DNA from 4 places in the Nocardia sp. NPDC050435 genome. Region 2 is predicted to be linked to each of the others. Evidence: riboswitches for the same ligand, from Rfam matches in the RefSeq annotation. Region 2 holds a riboswitch; each other region holds the start of a gene.
What was found. Region 2 has a riboswitch for S-adenosylmethionine ahead of AB0I43_RS28050 (aminotransferase class V-fold PLP-dependent enzyme). Riboswitches for the same ligand answer to the same signal wherever they lie in the genome.
Positions count from the first base shown of each region.

Region 1 (5,372 bases), on a different contig from region 2:
CCTGGCACGATGTGAGCCGTGCAACCTAGCCCGATGACCACACAGCCCGATGATGCCCCGGTTCCGACACCGCCGCGCCGCACCGGCGTGCGGATAGCGGGCGCTGTAGTCCTCGCGGCGCTGCTGGTGCCGATGCTCGCCGCCTGCCTGCGGGTGCAGGTGTCGATGGGTGTGTCGTCGAACGACCGGGTCTCCGGGCGGATCGTGGCCGCGGTGGTCCCGGCCGACGCGGAAGACAAAGGGCCACAGCTCAAGGCGCCCGATTCGCTGGCGGCCAAGATCCGGGTCGAGCCCTACGCCCAGGACGGGTATGTGGGCAGCAAGGTCTACTTCGAGGATCTGTCCTTCGGCGAGGTGTCCCAGCTCGGCGCGCTCTCGGAGCAGACCCAGGGCATGTTCTCGCTGAACCTGCAGCGCTCCGGCGATCTGGTCAGCCTGAGCGGGCGCATCGATCTGAAATCGGTGCCGCCGCACGGTTCCGACGTGCAGTTCACGGTGGCGTTCCCGGCGCGGGTGGCCAAGACCAACGGCAACCGCGACGACGATTCCACCGTCTCCTGGAAGCTGCCGCCCGGCGACGTGTCCACCATTCGCGCCGAGGTCAGCTACGCCGACCCCAACACCCGCTCGTTCGCGGGCTGGGCGGGCATCGTCGGCGGCATCACCCTGGCGGTCGCCGCGATCGTGGCGGCCATGGCCTACATGGATCGCAACCCGGCCGCGCCGGGCACCGGGCGGTTCTCGCTGAGCGAGTGGTGGCAGACCGTGAAAGAACACCGCTGAGTCCTCGGCCGCGCCGAGCCACGGGGATTGCTGTGAAGCCGAGTGAACTGGTCGTCCGCGCGGGGGCGGCCGGCGCGGCCGCCGGATGTGCTGTCGCGCTCTACAACCGGGTGACGATGCCGCGCCTGCCCGGGGCCGCCACGGTGGTCGAGCCGGTCACGGTGTGCGTTCCGGCGCGCGACGAGGTCGAGCGCCTGCCCGCGCTGATCGCCGATCTGCGAGCGCAGACCGGGGTGCCCGATCTGCGGGTGCTGATCCTCGACGACGCGTCCTCCGACGGCACCGGCGACGCCGCCCGCGCGGCGATCGCCGGCGACGACCGATTCCTGCTGCTCCGCGCCACCACGGGCCCCGCGCCCGGCTGGACCGGCAAGGCCGCCGCCTGCGAGCGGCTCGCCGAACTGGTGGACACGGCCGTGGTGGTGTTCCTCGACGCCGACGTCCGGCTGGCGCCCGCCGCGATCGCCGCCGCCGTCGCCGAATTGCGCGGGCGCGACGTGGCTCTGGTCTCCCCTTGGCCGGCGCAGCAGGCGGGGACGGCCGCCGAAGCCCTGGTGCAGCCGCTGCTGTGCTGGTCCTGGGCCGCGGCCCTGCCGATCACCCTGGGCAATCGCAGCCGCCGCCCGTCCACCGCGGTGGCGTGCGGTCAGTTCCTGGTCTTCGACACCGCCGCCTACCGCGCGATCGGCTGCCATCGCGCGGTGGCCGCCAGCCCGACCGAGGACCTGGACATCGCCCGCGCGCTGCGCCGCACCGGCAGGAGCACCGCGGTGGTCGCGGCCGGACGGCACGCGAGCACCCGAATGTACCGGGGCGCACGCGAACTCGACACGGGCTACACCCGCTGGCTCTGGTCCGCTTACGGCGGTTCACCTTTCGCCGCGGCGGCCGTGGGCGCGGTTGCCGCACTGAGCTATTGGGTGCCGCCGGTGGCGGCGCTGGCCGGACGCGGCGGCGTGCGTCGCGCCGGGTGCGCGGGCTATCTCGCGGCCGTCGCCGGGCGGCTGCTGGCCCGCTCCACCGAAACGGGCAGGCCCCCTGGTCTCGCCGATACCGCTGCCGCACTGGCGCATCCGCTCTCGATCGCCGCCTACGCGACCCTCACGGTGCGCTCCCACCGGGCCCGCCGCCGGGGCACGCTGACCTGGAAGCAGCGCTCACTCAACGCCTGAACGATCCGGCCGGCGTCAGGGGACCGTGGTGATGCCGACGGTCGGCAGGTAGAAGCAGGAACTGTTGCCGGTGCCGGTGGTGCCGAACACCGCCGCCAGGACGGTGCCCTTGCCCGTGTTCACCGGGACCGCGCGGATGCCGGTGGCGGGGACGGCGGCCAGGAAGAAGTCGCGGACGGCCTGCTCGGCCAGCGGGCGCAGCGGGGTGGGGACTTCCTCGGGCACCATGCCGCCGAGAACCTCGTCCAGGGTGCCCATTTCGGCGATACCGCCGCGGCGGGTGTCCAGGTTCAGCCAGGCGACGCGCATGCCGGTGACGCCGCTGCGGCCGGGATCGGAGGGGACGAAGGTGAACATGGTCTGGCCGGATTTCACGGCGTCCAGGTCCAGCCCGGGGATGACGATGTTGTGCTTCGGCCAGGGCCCCGGCACCGCGCCCGCCATGGCGGGCTTGCCCAGGGTGGCGCCCGGGCCGCCACAGAACGCCGCGGTCGGATACAGGAACGGGGTGACGCCCAGCGCCTCCAACGCGGTCAGCGCCTCGGAGCCGGCGACCGCCGAGCGATCGGCCGCCGCGCCGACGCGCGCAGGCGCGTCGTCGGCGTAGGCGGTGCCCGGGGCGGCCAGCGCGAGCCCGGCCAGCGCCAGGGCGGGCACCGGCGCGGCCAGCGCGACGGCCACCGCGGCGCGGGCGAGTCGAGCGCCGAACGACTTCGTGACGGACACGGCGGACCTCCTCGGCAGCGGGTGAGCGAGGCACCAACGGTACGTCAGCAAACCGGCGGGCCAGGCGGATTGCGGCACCGCACAGCTTCGGCGCGGCGAGTGCCGCCACTCGGCAGTCACCAACGGCCGCGACCATAATCCACGCCACCACCGCCGCCGACCAGTGCTGCGCTCACCGTGATTTCTACTCTTGCCGCCGAGTTCGCTTGCTCCCCATGATGTTCGGGCACCATCCAGAGCGATCGAGAGACCTGGCTCGCCGACGTCGCAGCAACCCCCCGGCACGCCGGGTGCGGGTGCTTCCGCCAGGACCGATGGAGGACCCGACCATGAGCACCGCCTACCGGAATACGCCGTCATGAAGTTCCTGCTTTTCACGCTGGTCACCCGGACACCGGATCCGCACACCGGCGTGCTGCCCGAGACGCACGAGCGGCTGCGGTCGGTGGTCGGGCAGGCCCGGCTGGCCGAGGAACTCGGCTACGACGGCTTCGCCGTCGGCGAGCGGCACGAGGATCCGTTCCTCTCCGCCGCGCCCCCGGTGCTGCTCAGCCACATCGCGGCCGTCACCCGGCGGATCACGCTGTTCACCGCGGTGACGACCCTGAGCCTGCTGGACCCGGTACGCGCCTTCGAGGACTACTCGACGCTGGACAACCTCGCCGGCGGCCGCCTGGAGCTGATCATCGGCAAGGGCAACGGCGCCGCGCAGGCGGAGCTTTTCCACGTCAGCACCGCCGACCAGTGGGACCGCAACCGGGAGGGCTACGAGCTGTTCCGGGCGCTGTGGGCCAGCGACCGGGTGACCTGGTCCGGCCGCTTCCGCCCGGAGCTGGTGGCGGCCAAGGCCCTGCCCCGGCCCTACCAGCCCACGATCCGGATCTGGCACGGCAGCGCCACCAGCCGCGAGTCGGTGGAATTGGCCGCACGCCATGGTGATCCGCTGTTCTCGGCCAATGTGACCAATCCGATCGAGCCCTACGCCGAGCTGGTCCGGCACTATCGCGAACGCTGGGCGCACCACGGGCACGATCCCGCCGACGCGCTGGTCGGCGCGGGCACCGCGGGCTTCCACGTGGCGCCCACCTCGCAGGAGGCGCTGGCGGTGTACCGCCCGCTCTTCGAAGCCCGCCTGGCCCTGTCGCGCCGGCTCGGCCTGCCGATCGTGTTCGAGACGCTGGCAGACTTCGCGCAGCGCTCCTCGGCGCTGATCGGCAGCCCGGAGCAGGTGCTGGACAAGGTCGGCCGCCAGCACGAGCGATTCGGGCACGAGGTGATCCACCTGTCGGCCGAACCCGACGGCCGCACCGAAGCACAGCATCGCGGCAGCCTCGAGCTGTTCCAGCAGGCGGTGGCGCCGGAGTTGCGCCGCCGCATTCCCAGTCGTCCCCTGGCCTCCGGCCGCAGTCCCGAATTCTCTGGAGTTACACCGTGATCCGCACCCGTCCTCGCTTCGCCACCCTCGTCGGCGCGCTCGCCGCGGCCAGTACCCTGGCCGCCTGCGGCAGCGACACCGGCGGCGCGGGCGGCGACGCCGGACCGCCCCAGCCCGGCGGCACCCTGCGCTACGGTCTGTCGCAGGCGCCGTCGTGCTCGGATCCCACGCAGGCGGGCAGCAACCAGACGCTCTATGTCACCCGGCAGATCGTCGACTCGCTCACCGATCAGGATCCGAAGACCGGTGAGCTGAAACCGTGGCTGGCGCGCAGCTGGGAGGCGAGCCCGGACGCGAAGGTCTTCACCTTCCGGCTGGCCGACGGCGTCACCTTCAGCGACGGCTCGCCGGTCACGGCCGAGTCGGTGCGCCAGAACTTCGATGCCGTGATCAAGCTCGGCGCCGCCAAAGCGCCGCTGGCCAACGGCTTTCTGATCAACTACGCCGGCACCACGGTGGTGGACCGGCTGACCGCGCGCGTCGAGTTCAGCAAGCCCAACGCCCAGTTCCTGCAGGCGTCCTCGAGCACCCAGCTCGGCATCCAGAGTGCGGCCACCACCGCCAAACCCGCCGAACAGCGTTGCGACGGCAGCAATGTCGGCAGCGGCCCGTTCGTCTACACCGGCTACCAGCAGAACATCTCGACCACGCTGACCAAGCGCCCAGGCTACGCCTGGGGTTCGGAGGTGTTCGGGCACAAGGGCGAGGCCTATCTGGACCGCATCGAGTTCACGGTGGTGCCCGAATCCGGCGTGCGCACCGGCAGTCTGACCTCCGGCCAGCTCGACGCCATCAGCGACGCGCTGCCCCAGGACCTGCCGCTGCTGGAGGCGGCGAACGCCCGGCTGCTGACCACGCCGAACCCGGGCATCCCGTTCGGCTTCCAGCCCAACCTGACCCGCGGCCCGCTGCGCGACCCGGCCGTGCGCCAGGCGCTGCTGCCCGCGATCGACCGGCAGCAACTGGTCGACACCGTGCTCGGTCCGCAGTTCAAGCCCGCCACCAGCGCCCTGGCCAGCACGACCCCTGGCTACCAGGACCTCTCGGCACGGCTGGCCTACGATCCGGCCAAGGCCCGCACCCTGCTCGACCAGGCCGGTTGGCAGCCGGGCGCCGACGGGATCCGGGTGCGCGGCGGTGAGCGGCTGAGCTTCGGGGTGGTCTTCAGCCAGGTGTTCGCGGGCAACAAGGCGATCATCGAACTGGTGCAGCAGCAACTGCGCCAGGTCGGGGTGGACCTGCGCCTGGATCTGGTG
Region 1 is NZ_JBFAJW010000003.1:746,023-751,394, reverse strand. Features, by position in the region: gene AB0I43_RS12060 (DUF3153 domain-containing protein) at 133-783, shown strand; gene AB0I43_RS12055 (glycosyltransferase family 2 protein) at 810-1,955, shown strand; gene AB0I43_RS12050 (hypothetical protein) at 1,971-2,681, opposite strand; SAM riboswitch class I at 2,908-3,002, shown strand; gene AB0I43_RS12045 (LLM class flavin-dependent oxidoreductase) at 3,040-4,116, shown strand; gene AB0I43_RS12040 (ABC transporter substrate-binding protein) at 4,113-5,372, shown strand, end outside.
Region 1: linked by a shared signal. The riboswitch ahead of AB0I43_RS12045 (LLM class flavin-dependent oxidoreductase) and the one ahead of AB0I43_RS28050 (aminotransferase class V-fold PLP-dependent enzyme) in region 2 are both predicted to bind S-adenosylmethionine.

Region 2 (5,372 bases):
GTCCCGCGCGGCGCGCTGGGCGGCGTCGTAGGCGGCGACGAGCAGTTCTTCCCGACTCGAGTACTCCTCGTAGAACTGCCGGCGCGACAGCCCGGCCGTCGAACAGATCTCGGTCACCGAGCTTTTCGCGTACGACTTGGTCGCGAACACGGTCAGGGCCGCCTCGATGAACAGCGCCCGGCGCTCGGCCCGGCGCTCCGGGACCGACTGCCCCGCATAGCTGTGTCTCGTCTGCGGCGTACCCATCGCCGCACAGCGTAGACCCGGGCCGTTCGCGCGGCGCCGGGCGGCGACGGGTTCGCGTTTCAGATCGTGCAGGGCGCCGCGCCGACGTTCGCGTCGGCGGCGAAGGGGCGGGTCTCGGGAGCCGGATTCCACAGGCCGTCGGTCTTCGCGTACTGCCAGGCCGGGCCGTTCGTGACGAGGTCGGCGAGGGCCCGGACGAGCCGATCGACGTCGGCGGCCGAGGTGCCGAGGCCGACGCTGGCGCGCAGCGCGCCGTCGAGACCGAGGCGGGCGAGCAGCGGGTGCGCGCAGAAGCGGCCGTCGCGCACGCCGATGCCGTGTTCGGCGGAGAGGTAGGCGGCAACCTCGCCGGGGGCGAAGCCGTCCAGGGTGAAGGCGACGATGCCGACGATGTCGGGGCTGTCGGTCCACAGCCGCAGCCGGGTGACGCCGGGGATCGCGTCGAGCCCGTCACACAGCCGGGTGGCGAGGGTGCGTTCGTGGTCGATCAAGGTGCCGGGGTCGATCTGACACAGGGCGTCACACGCCGCGGCGAGCGCCGCCGCGCCGAGGACATTGGGGGAGCCGGCCTCGTGCCGCTGCGGCGCGGCCGCCCACTGCGCGCCGGTGGTGCCGACTTCGCGGACCGCGCCGCCGCCGGCCAGGTAGGGCTCCGCCTGATCGAGCCAATCCCGGCGGCCGACCAGCACGCCCGCGCCGAACGGCGCGTAGAGCTTGTGGCCGGAGAACGCCAGGTAGTCGATGCCGGTGTCGCGCAGGCTGATTCGGCGGTGCGGCGCGAGCTGGGCGGCGTCGACGAGGATGCGGGCGCCGCACTGGTGCGCGATCTGGGCGAGCCGCTCCAGCGGGAGCACCTCGCCGGTGACGTTGGAGGCGCCGGTGACGGCGAGCAGCGCGGCGGGCTTGCTGCACAGCTCGGCGACCAGCAGCCGGATGGTCTCCTCGAGGGTGCCGGCGGCGCGCACGACGCGACGGCCGTGCCTGGTCCAGGGCAGGAAGTTGGCGTGGTGCTCGATGTCGAGCACCACGGTGTCGCCGGGGACGCAGGAGGCGAGCAGGTTCAGCGAGTCGGTGGTGTTGCGGGTGAACACCACGACTTGGTCGTCGGCCGCGTCGAGGAACCGGGACACCGAACCGCGTGCGGCCTCGTAGCACTCGGTGGAGATGCGCGAGGCGTACCCCGCGCCGCGGTGCACGCTGGCGTAGAACGGCAGCAGCGCCTGCACCCGGTCGGTGACCTGGGCCAATGCCGGGGCGCTGGCCGCGTAGTCGAAGTTGGCGTAGGTGGTGGTGCCGCCTTGGACGAGCGGTACCTGCAGATCGTCGCCGGAGACCCGGGCGAGCGGGGCGCAGGTCTGGGTGGCCACAGCAGTCGTCACGTAAATCCCGTCGGTTCGGGGACCCGCAATCGAGAGATCTGTCGAGTCCGCGCTTGCCGCGCCAGGTTTGGCGAACGGCCGGGTCGTCACCCGGAGCACCCCGCCGCGGAGGAGGGTTGCCGACCAGCTAGCCGGGGCTTAGCGCTGGTACTCATGACCTGAACCGAGAGTGGCAGACGCGGCGGCGCGCTGTCAACCACCCTGTTTCGCCACCGCGTCGCTGCATGGATATGCAGAAAAAAGAATAAGGTTGCAATTGATGGCGGGATGCGGTCCCATGGAGGGGTGACGATCTCCCTGCTGCTCAGCTTCGTGGGCCTGTGCATCCTGCTGTCGCTCACCCCGGGCCCGGACACCTTCCTGGTCCTGCGTTACTCGCTCGCCGATGCCCGCCCGGGTATCGCCGCCGCCCTGGGTTCGGCGCTGGGCGGGATCGTCTGGGCGCTGGTGGTCGCGGCGGGCGTGGCCGCGCTGCTGGAACAGTCCGCCACGGCCTACCGCGCCCTCAAGGTGATCGGCGGAATGTACCTGCTGTACTTGGGTATTCGGGCCCTGATCGACCTGCGCAAGCAGCGGCGGGAAGCCGCGGCGGCGGACGCGGAGCCGACCGCGGCGCAGGGGAGGCCGGCCGCACCGGCCTCGGTTCGCTCGGCATTTGCCGCCGGGGTGATCTCGTGCCTGTTCAACCCGAAGGTCGGGCTGTTCTATCTGGCCGTGCTGCCGCAGTTCCTGTCCGAGGTCACCTTCGTCAACACCCTCGCGCTCGGCGCCATCGAATCCGCCATCGCCGCGGTGGAAATGGTGCTGGTCGCACTGCTCGCCTCCCGGGCCGTGGCGATGCTGCGGCGGCCCGCGGTGCGTGAGCGGCTGGAGCAGGTTTCGGCGGGCGTCCTGGCGGCGCTCGGGATCGGCACCGCCGCCTCGGCGGTCTGATCGGCCGCGGGTAGCTGCCGCGTCGCTCACCTCTCGAAAAACGTACGCCGACCGGCACCGACCGCGCGGTTCGGTCAACGGCCGCCGACCGTATCCGGAGGTACGGTGGACCGTTGGGCACCCGATGTGTTTGCCCACTGGTAACCCTGGTCGTGCAAGATGCCGTCTGCGCTAGGTAGGTCTATGAGAGGTGGGCAGGACGCATGCTCCAGCCGGAGGTCGATGAGGTAGCGGGCGAGGACGTGCTACCGAATCCGTTGCTGCGCGGCACTCTTGCCCCGCCGGCCCGCACGCTGGTGGACGTGCTGGCCGCCACCGCCGACACCTATCCGGACGCCCCGGCCCTCGACGACGGCGAGACGGTGCTCGGCTACCTGGAACTGCTCAACGAGGTCGACATGGTGGTCGGCCGGCTCGCCGCGGCGGGCGTGCGGGCCGGGGATCGGGTCGGCGTGCGCATGCCCTCCGGGAGCAGTGCGCTCTACGTGACCATCCTCGCGGTGTTGCACGCGGGCGCGGCCTACGTGCCGGTCGACGCCGACGATCCGGACGAACGGGCCCGGCTGGTGTTCGGGGAGGCGCGGGTCAGCGCGATCGTCACCGCGTCCGGTATCGAGCGCACCCAGGCCGGAACCGGCACGGCGGCAGCCGAATCCGTCGCACCGCCGAGTCCGCAGGACGACGCCTGGATCATCTTCACCTCGGGTTCCACCGGCACGCCGAAGGGCGTCGCGGTCACCCATCGCAATGCCGCCGCGTTCGTCGACGCCGAGGCGCGGCTGTTCTTGCAGGACGCGCCGATCGGGCCCGGTGACCGGGTGCTGGCCGGGCTGTCGGTCGCCTTCGACGCGTCCTGCGAGGAGATGTGGCTGGCCTGGCGGCACGGCGCCTGCCTGGTGCCGGCGCCGCGCGCCCTGGTGCGGACCGGCGCGGATCTGGGGCCGTGGCTGGTGCGCCGGGAGATCAGCATCGTTTCCACCGTGCCGACGCTCGCGGCCACCTGGCCCGCCGAGGCACTGGATTCGGTCCGGCTGCTCATCTTCGGCGGCGAGGCGGTGCCGCCGGAACTGGCCGAAAAGCTCGCGGGCAACACCGATTCCGAGATCGTGCGCGAGGTGTGGAACACCTACGGCCCGACCGAGGCCACCGTCGTGGCCTGCGCGGCCCTGCTGAACGGGCAGTGGCCGGTGCGGATCGGGCTCCCGCTGGACGGCTGGGATCTCACCGTCGTCGACGCGGACGGAAATCCGGTGCCGGAGGGCGAATCCGGCGAGCTCGTCATCGGCGGCGTCGGCCTGGCCCGCTACCTGGACCCGGCCAAGGACGCGGAGAAGTACGCGCCGCTGCCCGCCCTCGGCTGGGACCGGGCCTACCGCAGCGGTGATCTGGTGCGCAACGACCGCGCGGGCCTGGTGTTCCTCGGCCGGGCCGACGATCAGATCAAACTCGGCGGCCGCCGGATCGAACTCGGCGAGATCGACAACGCGCTGCAGCACCTACCCGGGGTCACCGGCGCGGCCGCCGCCATCCGGAGTACCAAGGCGGGCAACAAGATCCTGGTCGGCTATCTGACCGGCCCCGACGCCGGTTTCGACGCGGCCGCGGCCCGGGCGATCCTGGCCGAGCAGCTGCCGGCGCCGCTGGTGCCCCGGCTGGCGGTGGTCGCCGAACTGCCCACCCGCACCTCGGGCAAGGTGGATCGCGACGCCCTGCCCTGGCCGCTGCCCAAGCAGCCCGACAGCGACGCCGAGGCCGGTCTGTCGCCGACCGCGCAGTGGGTCGCCGGACTGTGGGACGCGATTCTCGGCGCGGAGGCCACCGGCCCGGACACCGACTTCTTCGACCTCGGCGGCGGCTCGCTAGCGGCCGCGCAGCTGGTGGCCGCGCTGCGGGAACGGTATCCGCGGGTCGCGGTCGCAGACCTCTACGACCACCCGCGGCTCGGGGCGCTGGCCGAGTTCCTGGACGGCAGCGCGCCCGCCGAGGCGGTGGACGAACGGGTCGTGCGCCCCACCCCGCTGCGCGCGCAACTGTTCCAGGTCCTGGCCACCGTGCCACTGACGACGCTGACCGGCCTGCAATGGCTTACCTGGCTGGCGATCGTGGGCAATATCGCGGCCCGCTACGGCGCGCTGCCGTGGCTGCCGCACCTGTCCTGGTGGTGGGCGCTGGTGGCGTTCCTGCTGTTCATCTCCCCGCCCGGCCGCATGGCGCTGTGCGTCGCCGGATCCCGGCTGCTGCTGCGCGGCGTCGAGCCGGGTAGCTACCCGCGCGGCGGCCGGGTGCATCTGCGGCTGTGGACGGCGGTCCGGCTGTCCGAGGCCAGCGGCGCGGAAAACCTCTCGGGCGCACCGTGGATGGTGCCGTTCGCCCGGGCGCTGGGCGCGAAGATCGGCCAGGGCGTCGACCTGCACACCCTGCCGCCGGTCACCGGCATGCTCGAACTCGGCGACGGGTGCAGCATCGAACCCGAGGTCGACCTGTCCGGCTACTGGATCGACGGCGATCTGGTCCACCTGGGCCCGATCACCATCGGCCCGGGCGCGGTCGTGGGCGCGCGCTCGATCCTGCTGCCGGGCACCAGGATCGGGAAGAACGCGGAGATCGCGCCGGGGTCGGCGGTGGCCGGGAAGGTCAAGGCCGAGCAGGAGTGGGGCGGGTCGCCCGCGGCGAAGGTCGGCAAGGCACAGCATCGCTGGCCGGAGGAGACCCCGGCGCGCGCCACGCACTGGGTGCCGATCTTCGGCCTCACCTCGATGGTGCTGGCGGCGGTCCCGATCCTGGGCATCGGCGCGGGCGGGGCGTTCATCGCGT
Region 2 is NZ_JBFAJW010000009.1:445,902-451,273, reverse strand. Features, by position in the region: gene AB0I43_RS28055 (TetR/AcrR family transcriptional regulator) at 1-246, opposite strand, end outside; gene AB0I43_RS28050 (aminotransferase class V-fold PLP-dependent enzyme) at 306-1,625, opposite strand; SAM riboswitch class IV at 1,670-1,784, opposite strand; gene AB0I43_RS28045 (LysE family translocator) at 1,911-2,558, shown strand; gene AB0I43_RS28040 (Pls/PosA family non-ribosomal peptide synthetase) at 2,762-5,372, shown strand, end outside.

Region 3 (5,372 bases), on a different contig from region 2:
GCGGCCTGGGTGGTGAACGCGAAGACCCGGTCCGGGCACAGCGCGGCCCAGGCGGCGGCCAGGCTCTGGTGCACCGTCACCGAGGCCAGGTCGTGGTAATCCAGCCCGGCGCGGCGCAGCTTGGCCTCGGACAGATCGAAGCCCAGGGGTTCGATCAGATGCAGTTCGCACCCGGTCCCCGCGACCATGCGGATCGCGTTGCCGGTGTTTCCGGGGATCGCGGGCTCATGAAACATCAGGCGGAACACAACGCACCAGTCAACCAGGCCCGCGCGACCGGGTGTTTACCGCCTACGCGGGTCGCTCGGGCAGCGCGCAGACGCCGCCCTCGCTCATGCCCGTCGGGCGCACCCCGAGCCCCTGATTGAGGCGGGCGCGCTGGTTCTCCCAGGCGATGGCGGCCGCCAGCTCGGTGAGCTGGGCCTTGCTCAGGTGGGTGCGCAGGTCGGCGCGCAGGTCGTCGAGGCCGATCGCGGGGGTCACGGTCATGGCCTCGGCGAAGGAGATGACCAGCCGCTCCAGGTCGGTATAGGCGGCGCTGGTGCGGTGCCGCGGCAGGTCGACGATCTGCTGCTCGCTCAGTCCGGCGGATCGGGCCAGCGCGGAGCCGATGTCGAGGCAGAACTCGCAGTTCACCAGGCCCGCGACCTTTAGTTCGGCCAGTTCCTTCAGCTTCGGGTCCAATCGGTTGCTGAGCAACAGCATGGTCTCGTAGACGGCGACCGCGAACCCGATCAGCGGGCGGCGCGCCAGCCAGCCGGGCAGATCGGATCGATGACGCTTGGCCTGCCGGAAAGCGCTGGCGTAGTGCCGGATTCGAGTGAGTGCGCGCATATCCTGTACCCCTGTGTACTCGGTCGGTGTTCTTCACCGTACGCCCGAACTACGTGCTGTAGTAGCGCTCTGGGCTGTCGCTCACCCCACACTCCCGGATCGGGACAGGGTTTCCCGAGGGCTGCTGGCCGCGGGACGAGCGCGCCTGCAAGAATCGTCGGCGTGAGCGACACCACCGAACGGCATCCCGGCGGCGCGGGCGCACAGTTCCTGCGCGTGCACCTGCCGATGGTGCTGGTGGCCGTGGTCGTCGTCGTGGCCGTGGTGTTCGTGGCCGGCGATCGGTGGCGGCGCGGGGCGTTCTTCTTCGGCGGCGCCACGCTGCTCGCGGCCGCGCTGCGGCTGGCCCTGCCGACCGCCCGGGTCGGCCTGCTCGCGGTTCGCAGCAAGCCCTTCGATGTCGCGGCGCTGACCCTGCTGGGATCGGCCATCGTCTTCCTCGCCGCCACCATCAGCACGCTCGGGGTGCAGTAGCCGCACTCTCCGCCACTCTCGTGCCGACGGATCGGCCTCGCGCGCAAAGCATCCCATCGTCAGGCCGGGTGCGCTCCACCCGCCGCCCGAACCTGGACACCGCCCGCACTCGCGGACTCCGGTTCGGCGGCCGAATCGCCGAGGCCCGCCGTGCGGCAGTGAAATGCCCTGTCAAGGACAGTCGAGAGGCATCACTGCGGCAACACCGCGGCGTAAAGTCGAGCCATAGCCTAAAAGGGTGCCGTCCAAATCCTGGCGGCCGGTCCGATGCACCGACCCAGCGTAGGGAGACGGCATGCCAGGCAAGTTCGATGGCATCGACTGCGACCTGTTCCCGCTGTGGACAGTGGCGGCCTACGCCTGCGGCAATGGAGCGGCCCCGGTCGGCACGGCCAGCGCCCGCGATCTGGCCATGGCGGCCGGGCTGGTGTGCGCGTATCTGCCGGTGCCCCAACCCGATTTCGCGGGCTACTACCTGATCGCCACACGCACCAACGCCTACCAGGGCCATTTCGGTAACGGCTCGGCCACGGCCACCTGGCGCAGCACCGCCGCGCACGAACCGGACGGCTGGACCGCCGGCCCGTGGAGCGTGCTCGAAACGCCGTGAGCTAGCGGTTCTCCCGCGCCAGGCGCATGGTCTCGAGCAGCAGCTTGGACACTGCGGCCGCCTCGGTGAGAAATCCGTCGTGGCCGTCGCGCGAGTGCACCACCTCGAGGCGGGCGCAACCCGGCAGCCCGTCGGCGAGTTCCTGCTGGCTGCGCAGTGGGTAGAGCCGGTCGGAATCGACGCCGCCGACCACGCACGGCACCGGCGTCGAGGCCAGCGCCGCCGCGACGCCGCCGCGGCCGCGGCCGACGTCGTGCCGGTTCATCGCCTCGGAGAGCAGCACATAGGTGGCGGGATCGAAACGGGCACAGAGCTTTTCGGCCTGATGCTCGAGGTAGCTCTGCACCGCGTACCGGCCGCCGCGCCACGGATCCTCGGTGCCCTGGGCGTGATTCTCGAAGCGGTGATCCAGCTCGCCCTCGGTGCGATAGGTCAGGTGCGCGATGCGCCGCGCCAGGCCCATGCCGGTCATCGGGGCGCGGCCGGTGCCGTGATAATCGCCGCCCTGCCAATCCGGATCCGCCTTGATGGCGGCGATCTGCGTGGTCTGCGTGCCGATCTGATCGGCGGTGGCGCGCGCACCGACCGCGAGCACCAGCGCCGCGGCGACGCGCCGCGGGGCGCCGATCATCCACTCCAGCACCCGCATACCGCCCATCGAACCGCCGACGACCGCGGCCAGGCGGTCGATGCCGAGCAGATCCATCAGGGCGATCTCCGCGGTCACCTGATCCCGGATGGAGATCTCGGGGAAACGCGAACCCCACGGATTGCCGTCGGGCGCGAGCGAGGCGGGGCCGGTGCTGCCCTTGCAGCCGCCGAGCACGTTGGTGGCGATGACACACCATTCGTCGGTGTCGATCGGCGCACCGGGCCCGACCATGCCGTCCCACCAGCCGGCCAACTGATGCAGCCCGTCGGGGGCGCCGACGACGTGCGAATCACCGGTCAGCGCGTGCTCGACCAGCACCACGTTGTCCAGCGCGGGCGAGAGCTCACCCCAGCGCTGCACCGCGAGCCGCACGTCCGGGACCACGGCGCCGTTCTCCAGGCGCACGTCCCCGATCGCGATCGTGCCGAGCCGGCCGTCCGGCGCGGGTAGTAGGCAGCGGGCGCTCGGTTCGGTCTCCACGGTCACGCCAGCCGGCCGATCGCACGGCAAACCGCGAATTTGTGGCGGTGAACTTGTGCACACATGTGGGGGCCTCCTGAACAGCGCGCTTGCTCTCGTCCCTCGAGAGCCGGGTCATCACCCGGAGCACCCCACCGCTGCTGGAGGGTTGCCGACCAGCGAGCCGGGGCTTCGCGCTGGCACTCATGACCTAACGAACATGGTAACTGGCGGTCGGTCAACCATTGAAATCATGTCGAGGCGATCGCCGTCGGGCACGGCGAAACCGCCGGTAGCGGCCCTAATCGGCGGTCGGGCCGCAACAGAGCCGGCGCAGCTCGGCCAGCGCGCCGAGCACGGTCGTGCGGGCCGCGGCGGCCGCCTGTTCCGGATCTCCGCTGAGGATCAGCTCCTCGTCCTCGGCGAAGGCGATGTGGCACATCATCTGCCAGGTCGCGATGGCCAGGCGGACGGTGAGCGAGCCGGGCGCCACCTCGAGCCGGTCGGCCAGTGCCGCACCGAGCGCCGCGGACTTGCGGTCCCCGAATTCCATCGCCCGGGTATTGACGGCCGGGCTGTTGTGCACGATGCGCTGCATCTTCTGGAAGCGGCGCAGCGAGACGGCGTCGCTCGCGTCGGCGCGCGCGCCGCGCTCGACCATGTCCAGGAAGGCGTCGCACAGCGCCTGCAGCGGGTTGCCGATCGTCGGCTGGGCCCGCAGCCGGCCGGCGACGGCCTCGCCGAAATCCTCGACCGGGCCGAGGATGATGTCCTCTTTGATCTCGAAGTACCGGTTGACCGTGCGCGGCGAGACGTCCGCGGCGTCGGCGATCTGCTCGACGGTCGTCGCCTCGAAACCGTGCTCGTCGCACAGGTCCAGCGCGACCTCGATGATCCGCGCCCGGGTCTGCTGCTTCTTGCGTTCGCGCAGTCCAGCGGGTGCCGTGGTGCCACCGCCCCGCGCTGGTCCGGGATCGGCGGCGCTGCCGGTCGATGTGTCGAGCATGCCTCACTGTAACGCAGCCCATTCCCCTAGTTGACCGGATGAGTCAAATGTCGCATCGCGACATTTTTCTCTTGACGCCAAAAGTCGCGCGGTGTCAGGATCTTCTGCGTACTTCCGAACGAACCCGAGGGAGAATCCCGTGACCCATACCGCGCCAGCGGTGGACGTTTCCGACGTTCCCGGCGAACAAGGCGGCTCGGCCCGGTGGTGGGCACTGGGCGTGATCGCCTTGGCCCAGCTCATGGTGGTGCTCGACGCCACCATCGTCACCATCGCGTTGCCCTTCGCACAACGTGACCTGCACATCAGCGACGGCAACACCCAGTGGGTGCTGACCGCCTACACCCTGATCTTCGGCGGCCTGCTGCTGCTCGGCGGCCGGCTCGCCGACTACCTCGGCCGGCGCAAGATCTTCATGATCGGCCTGGTCGGCTTCGCGGCGGCCTCCGCGCTGGCCGGTCTCGCACAGAACGGCGCGCAGCTGTTCGCGGGCCGCGGCCTGCAGGGCGCCTTCGCCGCTCTGCTCGCACCCGCGGCGCTCTCGCTGCTCTCGGTGACCTTCACCGAGGCCAAGGAGCGCGCCCGCGCGTTCGCGGTGTTCGCAGGCATCTCGGCGGGCGGCGCGGCCATCGGCCTGATCGCCGGCGGCGCACTCACCGAGTACGCGTCGTGGCGCTGGACCCTGCTGGTGAACACCCCGATCGCGATTCTCGCCCTGGTCGGCGCGTTCAGCTTCGTGATCAAGGACCTCCCGCTGCCCCGCACGGGCGGCTACGACGTGCCCGGCGCGATCACCGTCACCCTGGGCCTGATCGGCATCGTCTACGGCTTCAGCCGGGCCGCCGAGCACGGCTGGACCAGCGGCAGCACCCTCGGCCTGCTGGTCGCGGGCGTCGCGTTGCTCGCGGCCTTCGTGTTCATCGAACAGCGGTCGGCCAACCCGCTGCTGCCCTTGCGCATCCCCGGCGAGATCAACCGCGGCGGCGCACTGCTGGCCGCCCTGCTGATCCCGATCGCGATGTTCGCGATGTTCCTGTTCCTGAGCTTCTACCTGCAGAACGTGCTCGGTTACACACCGCTGAAAGCGGGCGTCGCGTTCCTGGCGTTCCCGGCCGGCATCGCCATCTCCGCGGGCGCCACCAGCGCGCTGCTGCCGAAGTTCGGCCCGCGCCCGCTGATGATCGTCGGCGCGGCGCTGGGCGTGATCGGCCTGGTGTTCCTGGCTCAGCTCAGCTTCGGCGACAGCTTCGCCACCAGCGTGCTGCCCGCGCAGTTCCTGATCGCGCTCGGCATGGGCCCGCTGTTCGTCGGCATGCAGGCCGTCGCGCTGCATCAGG
Region 3 is NZ_JBFAJW010000007.1:288,297-293,668, reverse strand. Features, by position in the region: gene AB0I43_RS22880 (tRNA (cytidine(34)-2'-O)-methyltransferase) at 1-248, opposite strand, end outside; gene AB0I43_RS22875 (carboxymuconolactone decarboxylase family protein) at 292-834, opposite strand; gene AB0I43_RS22870 (DUF3017 domain-containing protein) at 1,063-1,308, shown strand; gene AB0I43_RS22865 (hypothetical protein) at 1,604-1,918, shown strand; gene AB0I43_RS22860 (homoserine O-acetyltransferase) at 1,920-3,056, opposite strand; SAM riboswitch class IV at 3,131-3,241, opposite strand; gene AB0I43_RS22855 (TetR/AcrR family transcriptional regulator) at 3,331-4,035, opposite strand; gene AB0I43_RS22850 (MFS transporter) at 4,175-5,372, shown strand, end outside.
Region 3: linked by a shared signal. The riboswitch ahead of AB0I43_RS22860 (homoserine O-acetyltransferase) and the one ahead of AB0I43_RS28050 (aminotransferase class V-fold PLP-dependent enzyme) in region 2 are both predicted to bind S-adenosylmethionine.

Region 4 (5,372 bases), on a different contig from region 2:
ACCTTGATGCCCGCGAGCGGGCCCTGCTTGGCGGTGGATGGAGTGCTCACGCCCTACCTCGGTTCATCGTTGATCCTGCGTCCTCCGGACGGCCCCGGAGGTGTATTGACAGTATGACAATAACGCTGGAGGGCCGGTCCGCGGCCTTCGCTGTGCACGCGACCAGCCGGTAGGCGAGAATTCGGGCAAACGGACGAGACCGGAGGGCAAGTCGTGAGTATGTGGGGAGAGGTCGCCGTCGGCCTGGCGATCCTGGTGGGGCTGCTCGGGGTCATCGTCCCGATCCTGCCCGGGGTGATTCTGATCTTCGCCGCGATCCTGGTCTGGGCCATCCTGACCGGCGGCGTCACCGCCTGGATCGTCTTCGCGATCGCGGCGGTGTTCCTGGTGCTGTCCGGGGTCATCAAATACACCTGGCCGGGCCGGAAGATGAAGGAAGCGGGCGTCGCCAACCGCGCCCTGCTGCTCGGCGCGATCCTCGGCATCGCCGGGTTCTTCATCATCCCGGTCGTCGGCCTGTTCGTCGGATTCGTTCTCGGCGTTTATCTTTCGGAGTACCAGCGCCTCGGCAAAGGCGAACCCGCCTGGACCGCAACCAAACACGCGCTCAAGGGCGTCGGATTGTCCATGCTCATCGAGCTTTTCGGCGCGCTGCTGGCGACCGGCGTCTGGCTGATCGGGGCTTTCGTCGCCTAGCGCTCGATGATGGGCAGCGGGAGGGTGGCGTTGGGGTCCAGTTTCGGGAGCTGGTCGCGATGCAGCGGAAGGGTGGGCTGGTCGGTGCGGGGGAGCGGGGGCAGCGAGCGGTTGCGCGGGGGCAGGCGGTAGAAATCGCGCGCGTTGTCCTCGAGGACGGCGAACATGTCGGTGCCGACCACGTCGCAGATCAGATCGACATCGGCGTCGCGGAAGGGCCGGCCCGCGCGGGTGCCCGGCAGGTCGGTGCCGAACATCAGGGCTTGCGGATTCACCGCGTGGATGCGGCGCAGGGTGTCGGGCACGTGCATCGCCACCCGGCCGAAACCCGTCGCCTTGACCCGGGCGCCGCGATCCACCAGATCCAGCAGATACGGCAGGCTCTCCTCGGACATGCCGAGGTGATCCACCGACAGCGCGGGCAGCTTGGAGATCACCGGCTGCAACGAGGCCAGCATCGAGCCGTCGATGTAGACCTCGACATGCCAGCCCACCAGATCGTGCGCCCGCAGCGCCTGCAACGTCATGCCGGTGATGTCGGCGGCGGCGCGCTTGAGGTTGAACCGCAAGGCGCGCACGCCGATTCGATCCAGCTCGACGATCTCCTCGTCGGAGGCCTCCAGGTTCAGCGTCGTCACGCCGACCCAGCCGGGGCCCAGCTCCGCCAGCGCCGTCTTCAGGTACGTCTGATCGGTGCCCTGGAACGAGGCGCTGACCACGGCGCCACCGCCGACATCGAAGCGCGCCATGCGCTTTCGATAATCGGCGATGGTGTACGGGTCGGGCAGGTAGCCGTCGTTCTCGATCAGCGGGAACCGCGGATCGATGACGTGGACATGGGCATCGAACACTTGTACAGAATGCCTCAGTTACGGAGATTTCGCTGCCGTGGCAGGCGCTCCGGCTAGACCTTGTGCGGTTCGCTGGCGCGCAGCATGTCCTCGCGCTCGACCACCTTGACCCGCTCGCGGCCCTCCGGCTCGCCGAGGGCGCGCTCGTGCGCGTCCAGGCGGTACCAGCCCTGCCACGTGGTGAACGGGATGCCCTTGCCCTCCAGGAAGGTGGTGACGGCGTCCAGCTCCGGCTCGGGGGCCGGGGTGAAGTTCACGCTGTCGTCGAGCAGGCAGGCCACCGTCTCGTTGGCGTCGCCCTTGGTGTGGCCGATCAGGCCGACCGGGCCGCGCTTGATCCAGCCGGTGACGTAGGTGGCCGGCAGGTAGCGCGCGGCGCCGTCGGCGTCCTCGTCGGCCAGCACGCGACCGGCCTCGTTCGGCACGGTGCCCGCCTGGTCGTCGAAGGGCAGGCTGCTGATGTTCTGCGAGAGGTAGCCCACCGCGCGGTAGATCGCCTGCACGTCCCAGTCGCGGAACTCGCCGGAGCCCTTGACGTTTCCGGTGCCGTCGAGCTGGGTGCGCTCGGTGCGCAGGCCCACGACCTTGCCGTCCGCGCCGAGCACCTCGGCGGGCGACTCGAAGAAGTGCAGGAACAGCTTGTGCGGGCGGTTGCCCTGATCGCGGATCGCCCACTGCTCGAGGGTGTTGGCGACCATGTCGACCTGCTTGGAATGCCGGCGCGCGGCCTCGGAGCCGGCGTCGTAATCGATGTCCTCGGGATCGACGATGACCTCGATGGTCGGCGAGTGGTCGAGCTCGCGCAGCTCCAGCGGGGTGAACTTGGCCTGCGCCGGGCCGCGACGGCCGAAGACGTGCACCTCGACGGCCTTGTTCTCCTTCAGGCCCTGGTAGACGTTCGGCGGGATCTCGGTGGGCAGCAGTTCGTCGCCGGTCTTGGCGAGCACGCGCGCCACGTCCAGGGCCACGTTGCCGACGCCGAGCACCGCGACCTTCTCCGCGTGCAGCGGCCATTCGCGCGGCACGTCCGGGTGGCCGTCGTACCAGGAGACGAAGTCGGCGGCGCCATAGGAGCCGTCCAGATCGATGCCGGGGATCTCCAGCGCGCGGTCGGCGTTGGCGCCGGTGGAGAAGATGACCGCGTCGTAGAAGCGGCGCAGATCGTCCAGGGTGATGTCGGTGCCGTAGTCGATATTGCCGAGCAGGCGCACCTGCTCCTTGTCCAGCACCTTGTGCAGGGCGGTGATGATGCCCTTGATGCGCGGGTGATCGGGCGCGACGCCGTAGCGGATCAGACCGAACGGCGCGGGCATGCGCTCGTAGAGGTCGATGCTCACCTCGGCATCGGATTTCATCAACGCGTCGGCGGCGTAGATACCGGCCGGTCCTGCGCCCACGATCGCGATGCGGAGCGGGCGAGTGCCGGCGGCGTGAGCGTCGGCCCCGGAGGCGGCAGCCTGGGTAACCACGGAGGGGCCGGGAACGCCGCCGGTGGATTCAGCACTCTGTTCGGTCATCTCTTACGCGCACCTTCGGTCGAAAAATAATGGCGTTCTTCTTAGCCTAGGCTAAGTCGAGCGGCCGCTGCGGTTTGCCCCTGACGATGCCGACGCTGGCGCTGCTGGCTCGTAACTGCACGGCCCCCAGGTCGCTTCCCGGACACCACCGCCTCGGGTGCGGGCAGCGGGCACGGTTCCCGCGATTCTATCGGGAAGCCACCCCGGGGCTGCACGGGTGCCTCTCACCAGGGATAAGGGATCATGGCCGGATGAGCAAGCAGCAGCCAGCGCCCGAGGACGAGCCCATCGCGGTCGATCAGACCGACCAGCGGTCGATGACGCCGTTCATCGCCGCCGCGATCGTCGCCGCGATCGTGCTGATCGCCGTGTTCGCCGGCGGGCTGCTGTCCCCGGCTGAGAAAAATGTCACAGAAGCCGACCGGATCTCGGCGGCGGTGAGCAACTACGTCGGCGGGCGCGCCCAGAGCGACGAGGTGCCCGCACCGGGGACCGCGTGCGCCGGATTCGACGAGGCCAAGTCCCCGCTCGCCGCGCAGTTCGGCGCGGGCGGACGAAAGTCCGTGGAGATCGCCAGGATCGAAGGGCACAGCGTCAACGGCGACAAGGCCAAGGCCACCGTCACCACCAAGGCCGGCGACAAGGAGACCACCGAAACCTGGAATCTGGTCCGCGTCGACGGCCGCTGGCTGGTCTGCGGGTAGGTCGCGTTCCGGTGTTTGACAGCCCGGCCCCTGTCCAGGCAATCTCAGTCCAGGTCATGAGCACCAGCGCCAAGCCCCGGCTCGCTGGTCGGCAACCCTCCTCCGCGGTGGGGTGCTCCGGGTGACGACCTGGCACGCATCCGAACCCCGATGCGGCAAGTGCGGATTCACAGGAGGATCGCAATGACTTACGCCGGTGACATCACCCCGCAGCAGGCGTGGGACCTGTTGCGCGAGCACCCCGAAGCCGTCCTGATCGACGTGCGCACCGAAGCCGAATGGCGCTTCGTCGGCGTACCCGACACCACCGCGATCGAGCGCCCCACCGTGCTCATCGAATGGGTGGACGGCACCGGCGCCCGCAACCAGGCGTTCGCCGACCAGCTCGGCAAGGCCCTCGACGGCCGCGCGCCGGACGCCCCCGTGGTGTTCCTGTGTCGCTCCGGCCAGCGCTCCGCGCACGCCGCTACCGTGGCCACGCAGCTCGGCATCGCGCCCGCCTACAACGTCGACGAAGGCTTCGAGGGTCCGCTGGACGCCGCGGGCCACCGCGGCGGATCCGGGTGGCGGGCCCGCGGGCTGCCGTGGCGGCAGTCGTGAGCCCGAATTCTGTGGAGGAGCAGTCATGATCACCGGTGGTGCGTTCGACAAGCCGCTGCCCGAGGGCGTCGGCCCCGGAACCCTCAGCGTGCGCGGCGGATTGCGGCGCAGCGGATTCGAGGAGACCTCCGAGGCGCTGTACCTGAGCTCCGGCTTCGTCTACGAGAGCGCCGAAGCGGCCGAGGCGTCGTTCACCGGCGACATCGAGCACTTCGTCTACTCCCGCTACGGCAACCCGACGGTGGCCATGTTCGAGGAGCGGATGCGGCTGATCGACGGGGCCGAGGCGTGTTTCGCCACCGCCAGCGGCATGTCCGCGGTGTTCACCGCGCTCGGCGCGCTGGTCGGCGCGGGTGACCGGCTGGTGGCCGCGCGCAGCCTGTTCGGATCCTGCTTCGTCGTCTGCAACGAGATCCTGCCGCGCTGGGGCGTGGAGACCGTCTTCGTCGACGGTGACGACCTGGACCAGTGGGAGCAGGCGCTGTCGGTGCCGACCCAGGCGGTGTTCTTCGAGACGCCCGCCAACCCCATGCAGACCCTGGTCGACGTGCGCCGGGTCACCGAGCTCGCGCACGCGGCCGGCGCGAAAGTGGTGCTGGACAACGTCTTCGCCACCCCGCTGCTGCAGCGCGGCTTCGACCTGGGCGCCGACATCACCGTGTACTCCGGCACCAAGCACATCGACGGTCAGGGGCGCGTGCTCGGCGGCGCCATCCTGGGCCCGCAGGACTACATCGACGGCCCGGTGAAAAACCTGATGCGCCACACCGGCCCGGCATTGAGCCCGTTCAACGCGTGGACCTTGCTCAAGGGGCTGGAGACGATGCCGTTGCGCGTCCGCCAGTCGGCCGATTCCGCGCTGCGCGTCGCGAAGTTCCTGGAGGACAACAAGTCCGTGAACTGGGTGCGCTACCCGTACCTGGAATCGCACCCCCAGTTCGACCTGGCCCGAAGCCAGATGAGCGGCGGCGGCACCGTCGTCACCTTCGAGCTGAACGCGCCCG
Region 4 is NZ_JBFAJW010000021.1:901-6,272, reverse strand. Features, by position in the region: gene AB0I43_RS39825 (CaiB/BaiF CoA-transferase family protein) at 1-50, opposite strand, end outside; gene AB0I43_RS39820 (DUF456 domain-containing protein) at 214-696, shown strand; gene AB0I43_RS39815 (amidohydrolase family protein) at 693-1,547, opposite strand; gene AB0I43_RS39810 (FAD-dependent oxidoreductase) at 1,601-2,953, opposite strand; gene AB0I43_RS39805 (hypothetical protein) at 3,316-3,768, shown strand; SAM riboswitch class IV at 3,821-3,936, shown strand; gene AB0I43_RS39800 (rhodanese-like domain-containing protein) at 3,952-4,368, shown strand; gene AB0I43_RS39795 (O-succinylhomoserine sulfhydrylase) at 4,394-5,372, shown strand, end outside.
Region 4: linked by a shared signal. The riboswitch ahead of AB0I43_RS39800 (rhodanese-like domain-containing protein) and the one ahead of AB0I43_RS28050 (aminotransferase class V-fold PLP-dependent enzyme) in region 2 are both predicted to bind S-adenosylmethionine.